One region of the Bradyrhizobium sp. BEA-2-5 genome, then DNA from elsewhere that is predicted to be linked to it. Evidence: riboswitches for the same ligand, from Rfam matches in the RefSeq annotation. Region 1 holds a riboswitch; the other holds the start of a gene.
What was found. A riboswitch is a leader RNA that binds a small molecule or an ion and turns the genes downstream of it on or off. The one in region 1 is predicted to bind S-adenosylmethionine.

Region 1 (7,608 bases):
GCCACATCTCCGGATTCCCCCGATGCGCGATTGCGCATCTGAGGTTCGCGACTGCGTCGCGCCCCGGAATGACGTGCCAATAACAGGGAAACAACAACAATGAAAAACACCCCGTTCGATCTCACCGGCAAGGTCGCCGTGGTCACCGGCTCCAGCCGCGGCATCGGCCGCTCCTCCGCCGAGCTCCTGGCGAAGCTGGGCGCCAAGGTCGTGGTGTCCTCGCGCAAGGCCGAGGCCTGCAAGGAAGTCGCCGACGGCATCAACGCGTCCGGTGGCGAGGCAACCGTCATTCCCTGCAACATCGCGCGCAAGAACGAGGTCGAGGCGCTGATCGCGGGTGCCACGAAGCATTACGGCAAGATCGACGTCCTCGTCTGCAACGCCGCAGTGAACCCGTATTACGGCCCGCTGCTCGACATCCCGGATGAAGCCTTCGACAAGATCATGGGCTCGAACGTCAAGAGCAACATCTGGCTTTCCGCGCTCACGATCCCGCAGATGGCGGAGCGCGGCAACGGCTCCGTCGTCATCATTTCCTCCATCGGGGGCTTGCGCGGCTCCACCGTGATCGGCGCCTACGGCATCTCGAAAGCCGCCGATTTCGCGCTGTGCCGTTCGCTCGCGGGCGAATGGGGCCCGAAAGGCGTGCGCGTCAACTGCATCGCGCCCGGCCTGGTCAAGACCGACTTCGCCCGCGCGCTGTGGGAAGACGAAGCCAATCTGAAGCGCCGCACCGCCACCACCCCGCTCCGCCGCATCGGCGAGCCCGACGAAATCGCCGGCGCGGTCGCCTACCTCGCCTCGGACGCATCGAGCTTCATGACCGGCCAGACCATCGTCATCGACGGCGGCGTCACGACGGCCGCGACGTAAGGTCAATCGCTCTAAAGCATGATCCGGAAAAGTGCGAAGCGGTTTTCCGAAAAGATCATGCTCAAACAAAGAGCTAAGGCGCGATGACGATTCAACCTAATCTCATCGCGCTTTAAGAGATAGCGCGCAATCGTCCCACGATCTCGTCATGCCCGGCCTCGTGCCGGGCATCCACGTCTTTGGCGGTTGCTGCGAGCAAGACGTGGATGGCCGGGACAAGCCCGGCCACGACGACGCCGAAAGAACGGCGCACGCCGCCCGCGAGAGGCGTTTGCCTCAAACCTGCTCCAGCGCGCGCTCGAAGTCCTCGATCAGATCGTCGGCATGTTCGAGCCCCGCGGAGAAGCGAATGAACCCCTCGCTGATCCCGAGCGCGGCACGGTCCTCCGGCTTCAGGCGCTGATGCGTCGTCGTCGCCGGATGCGTGACGAGGCTCTTGGCGTCGCCGAGATTGTTCGAGATCCGCGAGATCTTCAGCGCGTTGAGGCAGCGGAAGGCGCCGGCCTTGCCGCCCTTGACCTCGAAGCCGACCAGGGTCGAGCCCCCGCGCATCTGCTTCTTCACCAAAGCTGCCTGCGGATGATCGGCGCGGCCGGGATAGACCAGCCGCGAGATCTTCGGATGGCTCGCCAGCACCTCGGCAATGCGCGCTGCAGTCTCGGTCTGCGCGCGCACACGCACGCCCAGCGTCTCCAGGCCCTTGAGCAGGACCCAGGCATTGAACGGAGAGATCGAGGGGCCGGTCTGGCGCATGAAATTGTGGATGTGCTCAGCGATGAAGGCTTCCGACGACAGGATGATGCCGCCCAGGCACCGGCCCTGGCCGTCGATATGCTTGGTCGCGGAATAGACGACCACGTCGGCCCCTAGCGCGAGCGGGCTCTGCCAGATCGGAGTGGCGAACACGTTGTCGACCACGAGCCGCGCGCCACCCCTGTGCGCGATCTCGGCGATCCCGGGGATGTCCAGCACGTCGAGGGTCGGGTTGGTCGGGCTCTCCAGGAAGAACGTTTTCGTGTTGGGCTTCAGCGCGCGCTGCCATTGGTCGAGATCGAGCCCGTCGACCAGCGTGGTCTCGATGCCGTAGCGCGGCAACAAGTCCTGGATGACGTAGAGGCACGAGCCGAACAGGGCGCGCGAAGCCACGACGTGATCGCCGGCCTTGAGCGGTGCGAGGATCGCGGTCGTCACCGCGGCCATGCCGGTCGCCGCCGAGCGGGCGGCTTCGGCGCCTTCGAGCTCGATCATGCGGCGCTCGAACATCGCGATGGTGGGGTTGGAGTAGCGCGAATAGATGAAGCCGGGATCCTCGCCCTTGAACCGCGCCTCGCACTCCTCGGCGCTGTTGTAGACGTAGCCTTGGGTGAGGAACAGCGCCTCCGACGTCTCGCCAAATTGCGAGCGCAGGGTCCCGGAATGGACCAAGCGGGTTTCGGGACGAAAGCGGGCCGTGGTTTCAGATTCAGACATGTGACCTCCGAGGTGGCCATTTCCTCTGGAGAACGGTCACAAAAAAACCGGCCTGGATATCTCCACTGGCCGGGATCACAGAGGTCCCCGGCCTGTTTAGCGACTTATTTAACGTGGCTGCAAGCCGGCCGGCTCAAATCACCACGGGATAAGTGATGCTCATATTCCCTCGCGCCCTTTCCGTCAAGACGGTCATCGGATAACCCGTAAAAGCCCATATTTTGGGGCTTGATGGCCGCCTGGAGTATGATTTTTGGGCCATCTCGAGGGATCGCCGAGGGACCGCATCGTGTCGTTCACGCTGGAAGATGAATCCAATGGTATCCTGCCCGACCGCATGATCGCGGCGATGGCGGAAGCGGGGCTCATCCTGCCCGAATACGACTTTGTCGAGAGCCAGATCCAGCCGGCAAGCCTCGATCTGCGCCTCGGCGATATCGCCTATCGCGTCCGCGCGAGCTTCCTGCCCGGTCCCGGCGCCACGGTCGCCGAACGCATCGATGAATTGAAGCTGCACGAGTTCAGCCTCGCCGACGGCGCGGTGCTGGAGACCAACTGCGTGTACATCGTGCCGCTGCTGGAAAGCCTGGCGCTGCCGCCGGAAATCGTCGCGGCAGCCAACCCCAAGAGCTCGACCGGCCGGCTCGACGTCTTCACCCGCGTGATCGCCGACGGCACCCGCCGCTTCGACATGATCGGCGCCGGCTATCATGGCCCGCTCTATGCCGAGATCAGCCCGAAGACCTTTCCGGTGCTGGTGCGCGAGGGCTCGCGCCTCAGCCAGGTCCGCTTCCGGATCGGCGAGGCGACGTTGACCGCCGACGAGCTCGAGACGCTGCATGCCGCCGAGCGCCTCGTCGACATCGACGATGCCGACCTCTCCGGCGGCGTCGCCGTCTCCGTCGACCTCTCCGGCGAGAAGGCGAGCGGCTTCGTCGGCTATCGCGCCAAGCGCCACACCGGTGTCGTCGACGTCGATCGCCGCTCCGGCTACGCGGTCGAAGACTTCTGGGAGCCGATCTCGGCCCGCCCCGACGGCAGCCTCATCCTCGATCCCGGCGAGTTCTACATCCTCGCCTCCAAGGAAGCTGTGCAGGTGCCGCCCGACTACGCCGCGGAGATGGTGCCGTTCGATCCCTTGGTGGGCGAGTTCCGCGTGCACTATGCCGGATTCTTCGATCCCGGCTTCGGCTATGCCGGCGCCGGCGGCCAGGGCTCGCGTGCCGTGCTTGAGGTGCGCTCGCGCGAGGTGCCGTTCATCCTCGAGCACGGCCAGATTGTCGGTCGCCTCGTCTATGAAAAGATGCTCGCCCGCCCCGACGCGATGTACGGCCAGCGCATCGGTTCCAACTACCAGGCGCAGGGCCTGAAGCTGAGCAAGCATTTTCGGGTGTAATTCCGTTTCGCGCGCGTGTAATTCCGCGCGCCGGATTTCGCGTCATTCTCCGCCGTCATTCCCCGCGAAAGCGGGGAATCCAGTACGCCGCGGCTTCTCCATCGACAACAACTGTCTCTGGAATACTGGATCGCCGATCAAGTCGGGCGATGACACCGAGTGTGTGTTGGTTGCGCCGTCTCTTCGGCGAATGACACATTTCAGTTTCGCGCGCGTGCGTAATTCCGTAGCTCGGACTTCCCACTCGTTGTCATTCCCCGCGAAAGCGGGGAATCCAGTACGCCGCGGCCTCTCCATCGACAACGTCTGTCTCTGGAATACTGGATCGCCCGATCAAGTCGGGCGATGACACCGAATATGTGTCTGGTTGCGTCGCGCCTATGCCGATGACACACTTCCAGAAGCTCTCCAAGGATTTCGGGTGCAATTCCGTTTCGCGCGCGTGTTCCGTAGCCCGGATGAAGCATAGCGAAATCCGGGACGCTGCATACGCGCATTGAGCTGCCCCGGATTGCGCTTCGCTCCATCCGGGCTACGATTGCGCATGCGAGCTCGCCTCGCCAACAACAGCCAGGGAGCGAACATGACCGCAGGCGAAAGCGCACAGGAAGCGCAATGGCGGAAGTGGCGCGGCGTCGCCGACCTCTATCATGCTTATTTCACCGGCCTCATCCTCACCGTGGTGACTCGGCGCGGGACAGCGGATGCTGCGGAATTCGTCTTCCGTGTGTTCCGCCGCCAGCAGCAGGAGCGTTTCCTGCCCGGGCTCGAGAAGCTCGGGCTTAAAGGTCTGCCGCCCGCGGTCGCGGCGGCGCAATATCACTATCTCTCCAACTGGATCGGCGGCGTGCATGTCGAATACATGTATGAGAGCGACGCCAAGGCCTGGATCCGCTATCCGCCGCCGCGCTGGATCTGGAGGGGCACCGCGATCTGCGGCGTGCCGGGCGAGGTCAGCCGCGCGATGCTGCGTGGCTGGCACGCCAACAACGGCGTTGCGCTTGGTGATCTCAGGCTCGGCTTCGTCTGCACCAAGCAGAGCGTCGATGGCCAGGATGGGCTCGAAGGCTATTATTGCGAATACGATCATCCGCTCGAGCTCGATCAGCGCCTGGTGTTCGCGCGCCATCTCGAGGCGCCGCCGTTCGATCCCGGGACCGCGCCGGCGCTGCCGGTCGCGAGCTGGCCGAAGCCGCGTCTGGAAAAGGCCTATCGCAACTACGCCATGGAATATGTCCGCACCGCCGCGCCCGTGATGGTGCAGCTGTTCGGTCCGGAGGATGCCGGCTATCTGCTGCATCTCACGGGCAAGCTGATCGGCATGCAATATTTCGACGAGGTTGCGCAGGCGCTCGGCGGCAGCCGTGGCCGTACCACGGAATTTGCCGCATTCCTGCGCACTCTCTTCGAGTCGCAGGACGATGTCGCTGACATCACCGAGTCCGAGGGCCAGTTCGAAATCCGCCAGCAGGGCTGGAAGCTGATGGCCGACGTCGCCGATTATCATCCGGCCTGCGCCAGCGTGCTGACCGGCCTGTTCGAAGGGCTGGCGGCCGGCTGCGGGCGGCATATTCCGGTGCATCTGAAGCCGAATAGCACCGCCGGCGCACCGTTCGTCTGGTCGATCGGCTAGCGCCAAGGTTCATCCGGGTTCACCTGCAATCGCGCAGGCCCCCCTTGCGTCCCGCGCACGTGGATTCCGCCGTTGCCATGGTAGGGAAACACCATGGCGCGGCTCCCCAGATCGCGCGTGGGAGTAGAAATGTCCGATCTCGGCCTCGCCGAAATACCTGTTGACGAACAAGAGCGGCCGCTGCCGCCGCCGGTGACCAAGCCGGCGCGCAATGCGCTGACCGACGGGCCGATCCTGCGCACGCTGCTCTCCCTCGCCTGGCCGAACGTGATCGGCTTGTCGGCCGGCATCTGCGTGGTGATCGCGGAGACCTCTTATGTCGGCCGGCTCGGTGTCGAGGCGCTGGCGGCGATGGCGTTGGTGTTTCCGACCGTGATCCTGACCATGACGATGTCGGGCGGCGCCATGGGCGGTGCGGTGGCCTCGGCCATCGCGCGTGCGCTCGGCGCCGGCGATCGCGAGCGCGCCGGAACGCTCGCCGTGCATGCGATGCTGATCGGCCTGACCTTTGGTTTGACCTTCATGCTGGGCATGCTGATCTTCGGACCCAGGGTGCTCGAAATGCTTGGCGGCCGCGGCGCCGTGCTGACGCATGCGATCGCCTACACGCAGGTGTTTTTCGGCGGCGCCGTGCTGCCCTGGTTGCTCAACACCATGGCGGGTGTCCTGCGCGGCACCGGCAACATGAAGCTGCCGTCATTTCTCATCCTCAACTCCGCGGCCTGGCAGATCGTGCTCGGCGGCACGCTGGGTCTCGGTCTCGGACCGGTGCCGCAGTTCGGAATGCGCGGCGTCGCCGCGGGTTCGCTGATCGCCTATTCGATCAGCATCAGCGTGATGGGCTGGTATCTGTTCTCGGGCCGCGCCCGCGTGAAGCCGAAACTCAAGGGGCTGCGCGTGCGATGGGCGATGTTCTTCGACATCCTCAAGGTCGGCGCCATCGCCTGCTTCTCGCCGCTGCAATCGGTGCTGACGATCTCGATCTTCACCCACATGCTGGCGAAGTTCGGCACCGCGATCCTCGCCGGTTACGGCATCGGCGCGCGGCTCGAGTTTCTGCTGACCTCGATCGCGTTCTCGTTCGGCATCGCCTGTGTGCCGATGGTCGGTATGGCGATCGGCGCAGGCCGCATCGCACGCGCCCGGCGCATCACCTGGATCGCGGGCACGGTGTCGTTCCTTGCGGTCGGCGTGGTCGGCAGCTTCATCGCCGTCTTCCCCGATCTCTGGGTCAACCTGTTCACCAGTGATCCGCACGTGCGCGCGACGAGCCATCAATATCTCTCGACCGTCGGGCCGTTCTACGCCTTCTTCGGCCTTGCAACGACGATGTATTTCTCCTCGCAAGGCGCCGCCAAGGTGATCGGCCCGGTGCTCGCGCAGACGGCGCGGCTGATCTATATCGCGGCCGTCGGCTGGTGGCTGTCGACGCACGGCGCCAGCGCGCAGAGCTTCTTCGCACTCGCCGCCGCCTCGATGGGCGTGCTCGGCGTGCTGTCCTGCCTCAGCGTGATCCTGACGCGCTGGGGCAAGTCGGCGCCGGTCGCCGAGCCGCAGCCGGCGCTATCTTGAACCGCCGAAAGTGCCGTCTCGGCTCTCACACCGTCATCCTGAGAGGATGTGCATGCATTCAGCGTCGTCCTGGCGAAAGCCAGGAGGTAGATTCACATTCGAAGTGCAACACTTGAGCAAAGGCCTCGGCAGGCGTGCGGTAGTCAAGGCATTTGCGCGGGGTGTTGTTGTAGGCGGCGATGAACTGGCGGAATCTGGCGGTCGAGAGGGTTACGAGATCGGTCTTGCGGGGAATAAAGCGGCGCATCCTGCCGATAGCGTTCTCGATGCCGCCCTTCTGCCAGGGGGCGTGGGGATCGCAGAAGAAGGTCTCGATCGAGAGGCGGTGCAGCGCCAGGTGACCGGCGAACTCGGTGCCGTTGTCGAAGGTCACGGTCTGGCGCAGCTCCTGTGGCAGGGTCGCGAAGAAGCCCACGAGATGGCGGGCGACACCGCGCGCGACCTTGCTGGCAAGGCGGATGCCGAGCAGCAGACGCGAGGTGCGCTCGTGCACGGTCAGCACGGCCTGACCGTATTTCGAGAACATCATCAGGTCGGCCTCCCAGTGTCCGGGCACGCTGCGGTCGGCCACTTCGATCGGCCGATTTGCCAAGGAAACACGGCCTTCGATGAAGCTTGCGGGGCTGCCGCCCCTCTTGCCGCGGCGGCCGCGCTTGCTCTTGGC
Region 2 (7,608 bases), 1.7 Mb from region 1:
TGGCGGGATAGACGTCCGCTCGGGCTTGCGGGCGGCCGGGGCCGGCTGCGCCGGAGGCGGTGACGCCTTCTGCTCGGAAGCCTTCGCGAGCGCCCGTTTCATTTCTTCCTGGCTCGCCTTGAGTTCCTCAATGGCTTTGGAGCTCTCGCGGGCCATCTGTTGCTGGTTCGCCTTTAGTTGCTCGATGTTTCGCTCAACATTCGCGAGGTCGCGTGCGATCGTCTGCAGCAGCTGCGTCTGATCGGGAAGGGCTGTGTTGGCTGTCGGCACGGCGTCCTGCGGTGGTGCGGTCTGAGGCAACGGCGTCGCTTGGGGCGGAGCGGCGTCCGCCGCGGCGACCTGAACGGCAGGTGGAGCCGGCTGCGCCGGAGGCTGCGGATCATCCGGCGGCAATGCTGGAGTTGAAACGAGCTGCGGCGCCCAACGGGCGACAAGCAGCTTGGCTTCCCCGCCATATGACGATTGCAAAGCCAGGGCCGCGACAACGATACATGCTGCCACCGACAAGCCGGTGAGGGCTCGGAATATCGGTCTTCCCGGCGGCGATTGCGAGCCAGGTATGGAAGAAGCAGGACTCGGCCCGGAAGAAGCAGGGTTGGGTCCGACCGAGGGCGGGTTTGGCTGCGCCGGAGGGTGGGACGCGGCATCGCGCTCCATTCTTGCGAGCTGTTCACTCAAGCGCGTGAGTTCTTCATCGGCGCGCGCAATCTGCTTTTGGGCTTCCGCGAGTCTTTCGTCGGCGCGCGCGCTCAGGCTATCGTTCGATCCAACTGGGTTCGGAGTGGGTGTGGAGTTCATTAACGTGTCCCTTTCCGTCCAATGTCACCCAAGAGTGCCGACTCGGCTATCCGTCAGGGGCGACCAGCCTCCAGCACTCCCTTCAGTCTTGTCCAAAGAATGGCCGGATGATAGCGCGCCCGAGGTCCCCTGATAATGGGGCGGGATACCGGCCCGGGCTAGCCGGAGGCCGGGTCCGCACGAGTCAAAGGCCGACATCATTCCGCGCCGCTTGGGGCCATGCAAACGGCCCTGGCCAGCGTAGTCTCAGGCGTCCCGCTCCACCAACTCGAAGGTGATGCCCTCCGGGCCCTCGAACAGCCGGAGCTTCCGGCTGATGTAGTCCATCTCCTCGCTCAGCATGGTCACACCATTGGCCACCAGGTGCGCGGTGGCCGCCTCGATGTCGTCGACGCGGAAGGCGAGGTGATTGAAGCCCAGCTTTCGCAGATTGGTCGGGTGTACCCCCGGATCGGTCCCCGGGGGCGGGTCGAACTGAAGCAGCTGGATTTCGAAATCCGCTCCCTCGAGTGCGAGGGTGATGTGCTGCGCTCTCATGGCCGGCATGCCCATGTACCGGGCGGGAATGCCGCCGTCGATGGTCGCGACGTGAGTCTTCCTGAAGCCGAGCAGTGCGAAGAAGGCGATCGCTGGGCCAGCATCTGCCACTGCGATAGTCACATGATCCGGACTGAGTATCATCTGATCGCTCCCTGTCATCGGCGCCGCGCCGGCTTGCCTCCTGCGAGGCTACCAGCTCGTTCGATCTGCCGGTAGGCGGGTCGGCCCTGCGGCAAAGCAACCGGACGGGCAACTCCAATTGTAGCATGAGTACAGATTGTAGGATGGGTAGAGCGAAGCGAAACCCCATCGATTACACCCGCGGACGCCGATGATGGGTTTCGCTGCGCTCTGCGCCCTCTGATCAAGAGAGGCGAAACGAGATGCAAAGCTCGGACAAATCACGTCGCGAGAACGCGAAATTATGGCCACAAGCAGCGCAACACACTCTGCGTCGTCCCGGCCTGCGCCGGGACGACGAATGGACAGGACCCCGGGCTACTCTACTGGATCACCCGCTTTCGCTTTCGCGGGTGATGTTTGTCATCTTGAATCGAGACCCATCCTCATCGTCGTCCTGGCGAAAGCCAGGACCCATTACCCCGAATCTCAATTGTTGCGCGACGCTGAGGCCATGATCCCGTTCCCAATCAATTGCGGTGGTTATGGGTCCTGGCTTTCGCCAGGACGACGAAGTGGAGAATGCCGCGTGCTTGATCGCTACTTCTCCAAATTCGCGTGCGGCCGGCCGAAATCGGGTGCGGCCGAATCCTGGCCGATCTCGACGATGCCGCGGCGGATGGCGCGTGTGCGGGTGAAGTGATCGAACAGCGCCTCGCCGTCGCCGCGCCGGATCGCGCGGGTGAGCTTGGCGAGATCCTCGGTGAAGGTGCCGAGCATCTCCAGCACGGCTTCCTTGTTGGCGAGGAAGACGTCGCGCCACATCGTCGGGTCGGACGCGGCGATACGGGTGAAATCGCGAAAACCGCCGGCGGAGAATTTGATCACCTCGGATTCCGTCACCTGCGCCAGCTCGTCGGCGGTGCCGACGATGGTGTAGGCGATCAGATGCGGCAGGTGGCTGGTGATCGCGAGCACGAGATCGTGATGATCCGGCGTCATGATCTCGACCTTGGCGCCCATCGCCGCCCAGAACGCGCGCAGATGCTCCGTGGCCGCCGTCTCGGTGCCTTCCGGCGGCGTCAGGATGCACCAGCGGTTGATGAAGAGCTCGGCAAATCCCGAATCCGGGCCCGAATGCTCGGTGCCTGCGACCGGATGCGCCGGCACGAAATGAATGCCTTTCGGCAGATGCGGGGCCATGTCCCTGACCACCGCGCCCTTGACCGAGCCGACGTCGGAGATGATCGCGCCCGGCTTCAGATGCGCGGCGATCTCCAGCGCCACCGCACCGCAGGCGCCGACGGGAATGCAGAGGATGACGAGATCGGCATCCTTCACGGCCTCCGCATTGGTCGCCACGACCTGATCGACGATGCCGAGCTCGGCGACCCGCGCGCGTGTCTTCTCCGAGCGCGCAGTGGTGACGATCTCGCCGGCCAGGCCCTGGAGCTTCGCAGCGCGCGCGATCGAGCCGCCGATCAGGCCGAAGCCGATCAGCGCGATGTGTTTGAAGAGCGGAGCCGTGGTCACGATGTCACTTTCCGGCCAGGAAGTCGCGCAGCCCCTCGATCACGAGACGGTTGGCCTCCTCGGTGCCGATGGTCATGCGCAGCGCATGCGGAAGGCCGTAATTCTTCAGCGCGCGCAGCACGAGGCCCCGCTTGGTCAGGAAGGCGTCGGCGTCGTCAGCGGTCTTGCCCTTGTCGGTCGGGAAGTGGATCAGCACGAAATTGGCGACGCTCGGCGTCACCTTCAGTCCGAGCTTGCCGATCTCCTCGGTGAGCCGGTTGCGCCAGTGTTCGGTGTGGGTCCGCGACATCTGCACATGCGCGGTGTCCTCGATCGCGGCGACCGCGGCATACATCGCCGGCGTCGACACGTTGAAGGGGCCGCGGATGCGGTTGATCGCGTCGATGATGTGCTCGGGGCCGAACATCCAGCCGATGCGCAGCGCAGCCAGGCCGTGGATCTTGGAGAAGGTGTGCGTCACCACCGTGTTCTCGGTGGTGGCGACGAGCTCGATTCCCATCTCGTAATCGTTGCGCGAGACGTAGTCGGAATAGGCGGCGTCGAGCACCAGCAGCACGTGCGAGGGCAGGCCGGCGCGCAGCCGCTTGACCTCGTCGAACGGCAGGTAGGTGCCGGTCGGATTGTTGGGGTTGGCGAGCCAGACCAGCTTGGTGCGCGGCGTCACGGCCTTCAGGATGGCGTCGACGTCAGCGGTGAGGTTGGTCTCCTGCGCGACGACGTTCTTGGCGCCGACCGCCATGGTCGCGATCGGGTAGACCAGGAAGCCGTGCGTGGTGGAGATCGCCTCGTCGCCGTGGCTGAGATAGGTGTGGGCGAGCAGGTTGAGGATCTCGTCCGAACCGGCGCCGCAGATGATGCGGTTGGGATCGAGCCCGAAAGAACGGCCGATCGCCTCGCGCAGCACGCGCGAGGTGCCTTCCGGATAGTCCTCCAGATGATCCGCCACGCGCTTGAACGCCTCGATCGCCTTGGGCGAGGGGCCGAACGGCGTCTCGTTGGCCGAGAGCTTGAACACCTTGCGGCCCGGCTCCGGCACCGGGCTCTTGCCGGGGGTGTAGGGCGCAATATCGAGAATGCCGGGATTCGGCACGGGGCGGGACATCTTCAACTCCGAACAGAGCGTTTTCGAGCGAAGTGGCTACCGGTTCGCGTGAAGAAAACGCGTCAAAACAAAAGCCTGGACAGACGGCTGGCTCTTACCTCAGGTCCTGGCCGATCCGTTAGAGGGCACCGTATAGCGCGTTGCGTGGCTGCCGACGAGAGCCGTGGAGCGTACCGAGGCCCCCGCCTCGATCAGGGCGAGCTTGATGGCCTCGAAATCGTGTCCGGTGACCGAGACCAGGAGCGCCGCGCCGTCGAAGGCGGTGTCGGGGACCGCGACGATCTCGGCGAGCGGCGCCAGCGCCCGGGCGACATCGGCGTTCCAGCCGGAGACGCGCACGCTCCAGGTCTGCACTTCGGTGACCATTGCGTCGTCGGCGACCCGCGAGATCACGAACACCGGCAGCGCGGCGGGATGGTCGGCGCGCTCGACGAAGGGCATCCGCGCGATGATCTTCGGCGCGCCAGCTGCCTCCAGCGAGAGCCACCACGGCGTGCGGCTGGAGGTCGCCGAGACGAGCGCCAGGTCGCCCTTGGATTTCGCCGCCGCTTCGACCGCGGCCTGCGCGCTGAAATGCGCGACGTAAGGCACCGTAAAGCCGAAATGGAAGCGCGCGGAATCGCGCATTGCAGGCTCGCTCACCGAGATGTCGGCATGCACGGAGAACGGCGCCTGCACATAGGTGAAGGTCGAGATGATGACGCGCCAGATGCTCTCGACCGTGTCGAGCGGCAGGATGCCGCGATGGCGCTGCACGAGGTGGCGCATCATGTCGGCCTCGCGCGCCGGGCGGAACGCCGAGCCGACCTCCTGGGTCTGCTTCACCTGGATCAGGCGGTCGATGATGTCGCCGCGCTGCATCAACAGGCGATGCATGCTCTCGTCGATCGCGTCGATCTCCTTGCGCAGTTCCTGCAGCGATGGCGGCGACGGGGGTCGGTTGGACATGCTCTCAAACCTTGTCGTCGGGGCGGCCCGTTGCCGCGTCGGACAGGGTCCCTGATTAGGAAAGACGGGCAGCGAAAGCAAAGAGAAACGTCGCAGGCGTGCCTTGCGCATTCGGTTAACCAATCGGCCGTGGAAAGGGCTGTCTTGACGGCGGGGGGCGTGGGGACTACGTTCCCTGCGTCCCGTGGTCATTTGAGCCGGCCGGCTTGCAGCCACGTTAAAAAACTCGCTAAACAGGCCGGGGACGCTTCCGATCCCGGCCGAACCTATCGTTCAGGCCGGGTTTTTCATGGCCTGAGGTCCGTCGAGCCCTCCCGCGCGGAGGCAGGGTCGCCTAGATGAGCAACGTGCGTCCGATACCGAGCCCACAAACCCCGAGCGATGATCGCGCCCATGAGGCCGACCATCCGTCGTCACTGGTGGCGAAGTTCGGGATGGACCAGCCGCTCAGGCTCGATTGCGGCGTCGATCTCAGCCCGTTCCAGATCGCCTACCAGACCTATGGCGAACTCAACGCCGATCGCTCCAACGCCGTTCTGATCTGCCATGCGCTGACCGGCGACCAGCACGTCGCCAATGTGCATCCCGTCACCGGCAAGCCCGGCTGGTGGGAGACGCTGGTCGGTCCCGGCCGGCCCATCGATCCCAAGCACTACTTCATCATCTGCTCCAACGTGATCGGCGGCTGCATGGGCTCGACCGGGCCGGCGTCGATCAATCCCGCCACCGGCAAGGTCTGGGGCCTGGATTTCCCCGTCATCACCATCCCCGACATGGTGCGCGCGCAGGCGATGCTGATCGACCGGCTCGGCATCGACACGCTGTTTGCCGTCGTCGGCGGCTCGATGGGCGGCATGCAGGTGCTGCAATGGACCTCGGCCTATCCCGCCCGCGTGTTCTCCGCGCTGGCGATTGCCTGCGCGACGCGGCACTCGGCGCAGAACATCGCCTTCCACGAACTCGGGCGCCAGGCCGTGATGGCCGACCCCGATTGGCACGGCGGCGGCTATGCCGATCGCGGCATCCATCCGCATCGCGGGCTCGCGGTGGCGCGGATGGCGGCGCACATCACCTATCTCTCGGACGCGGCGCTGCATCGCAAGTTCGGCCGGCGCATGCAGGACCGCGAGCTGCCGACCTTCTCGTTCGACGCGGATTTCCAGGTCGAGAGCTATCTGCGTTACCAGGGCTCGTCCTTCGTCGAGCGCTTCGACGCCAACTCCTATCTCTATCTGACGCGCGCGATGGACTATTTCGACATCGCGGCCGACCATGGCGGCGTGCTGGCGAAGGCGTTTGCGGGAATCCAGACCCGCTTCTGCGTGGTCTCCTTCACCAGCGACTGGCTGTTCCCGACCTCGGAATCGCGCGCGCTGGTGCACGCGCTGAACGCGTCGAGTGCGCGGGTGTCGTTCGCGGAGATTGAAACCGATCGCGGCCACGACGCCTTCCTGCTCGACGTGCCCGAATTCTTCGACATCTCCCGCGCCTTCCTGCTGGCCGCAGGCAAGGCGCGCGGACTGAAGGATGGCGGCCAGTCATGAGCATGCAGCAGACATTGCCCTTGCCGGGCGTCGCGCCGGAGCGGACCGGCGGCTATCGCACCGATCATCTGCTAGTCGCCGAGATGGTCAAGCCGGGCTCGAAGGTGCTCGACGTCGGCTGCGGCGAGGGCGACCTGCTTCAGCTGCTTGAGACCCGCGGCATCGACGGGCGCGGCATCGAGCTGTCGCGCGAAGGCGTCAACCGCTGCGTTGCCAAGGGGCTCGCGGTGGTGCAGGGCGACGCCGACACCGACCTCGTCAACTATCCCGACGACGCCTTCGACTACGTGATCCTGTCGCAGACGCTGCAGGCGACGCGGCAGCCGCGTGTGGTGCTGGAGAACCTGCTGCGCATCGGCCGCCGGGCCATCGTCTCGTTCCCGAACTTCGGCTTCTGGAAGATGCGGCTGCAACTCCTGGTCGGTGGCCACATGCCGCGCACGGAGAACCTGCCGGCGACCTGGTACGACACCGCCAACATCCATTTCTGTACCATCAAGGATTTCGTAGAGCTCTGCGACGAGATCAACGTCAAGATGGAGCGCTCCATCGCGCTCGATCTCTACGGCCGCCCGGTGCCGCTGAACCTGCCCTGGTGGGTGTGGAACATGTTCGGCGAACAGGCGGTGTTCCTGCTGAGCCGGGGTGGGGGCAAGTAATCGGTGGGTGGCGCGTCAAACCGGCGCCGCCACCAGCGACCGCGGATCGCGCACCGGCCAGCGTCCGGCTTCCACCAGCGTGACGAATCGCTCCACGCTCTCGTTGAACAGCGCGGGCTCTTCGAGGTTGAGCACGTGGCCCGACTTCGGAAAGAAGGAGAGCCCGGCGGCCGGCAAATGCTGCTTCAGGAACATGCTGGGGGCGATGCAATTGTCGTCCTCGTCGCCGCACAGGATCAGCGCCGGCGTCGCGGCGCGCTTGATGGCGTCGGTCATGGTGTAGATCGAGGGCCTGCCGCCCTGGAAGCCGCGCATCGTGCGCGCCGAACCCTTGGCGTCGTGCCGTGCCAGCGCGGCATAGAAA

Region 2: another riboswitch for S-adenosylmethionine. It lies ahead of RX327_RS05435 (homoserine O-acetyltransferase MetX); the one in region 1 lies ahead of RX327_RS36870 (O-succinylhomoserine sulfhydrylase).

Annotation. Positions count from the first base shown of each region.
Region 1 is NZ_CP136629.1:7,889,798-7,897,405, reverse strand. It holds gene RX327_RS36875 (SDR family oxidoreductase) at 100-873, shown strand; gene RX327_RS36870 (O-succinylhomoserine sulfhydrylase) at 1,150-2,343, opposite strand; SAM riboswitch at 2,419-2,498, opposite strand; gene RX327_RS36865 (2'-deoxycytidine 5'-triphosphate deaminase) at 2,681-3,739, shown strand; gene RX327_RS36860 (hypothetical protein) at 4,323-5,372, shown strand; gene RX327_RS36855 (MATE family efflux transporter) at 5,502-6,944, shown strand; gene RX327_RS36850 (IS30 family transposase) at 7,003-7,608, opposite strand, start outside.
Region 2 is NZ_CP136629.1:1,185,861-1,193,468, forward strand. It holds gene RX327_RS05410 (hypothetical protein) at 1-798, opposite strand, end outside; gene RX327_RS05415 (VOC family protein) at 1,045-1,479, opposite strand; gene RX327_RS05420 (prephenate/arogenate dehydrogenase family protein) at 2,059-2,991, opposite strand; gene hisC (histidinol-phosphate transaminase) at 2,996-4,093, opposite strand; gene RX327_RS05430 (chorismate mutase) at 4,193-5,041, opposite strand; SAM riboswitch at 5,216-5,295, shown strand; gene RX327_RS05435 (homoserine O-acetyltransferase MetX) at 5,380-6,585, shown strand; gene metW (methionine biosynthesis protein MetW) at 6,582-7,244, shown strand; gene RX327_RS05445 (alpha/beta hydrolase) at 7,260-7,608, opposite strand, start outside.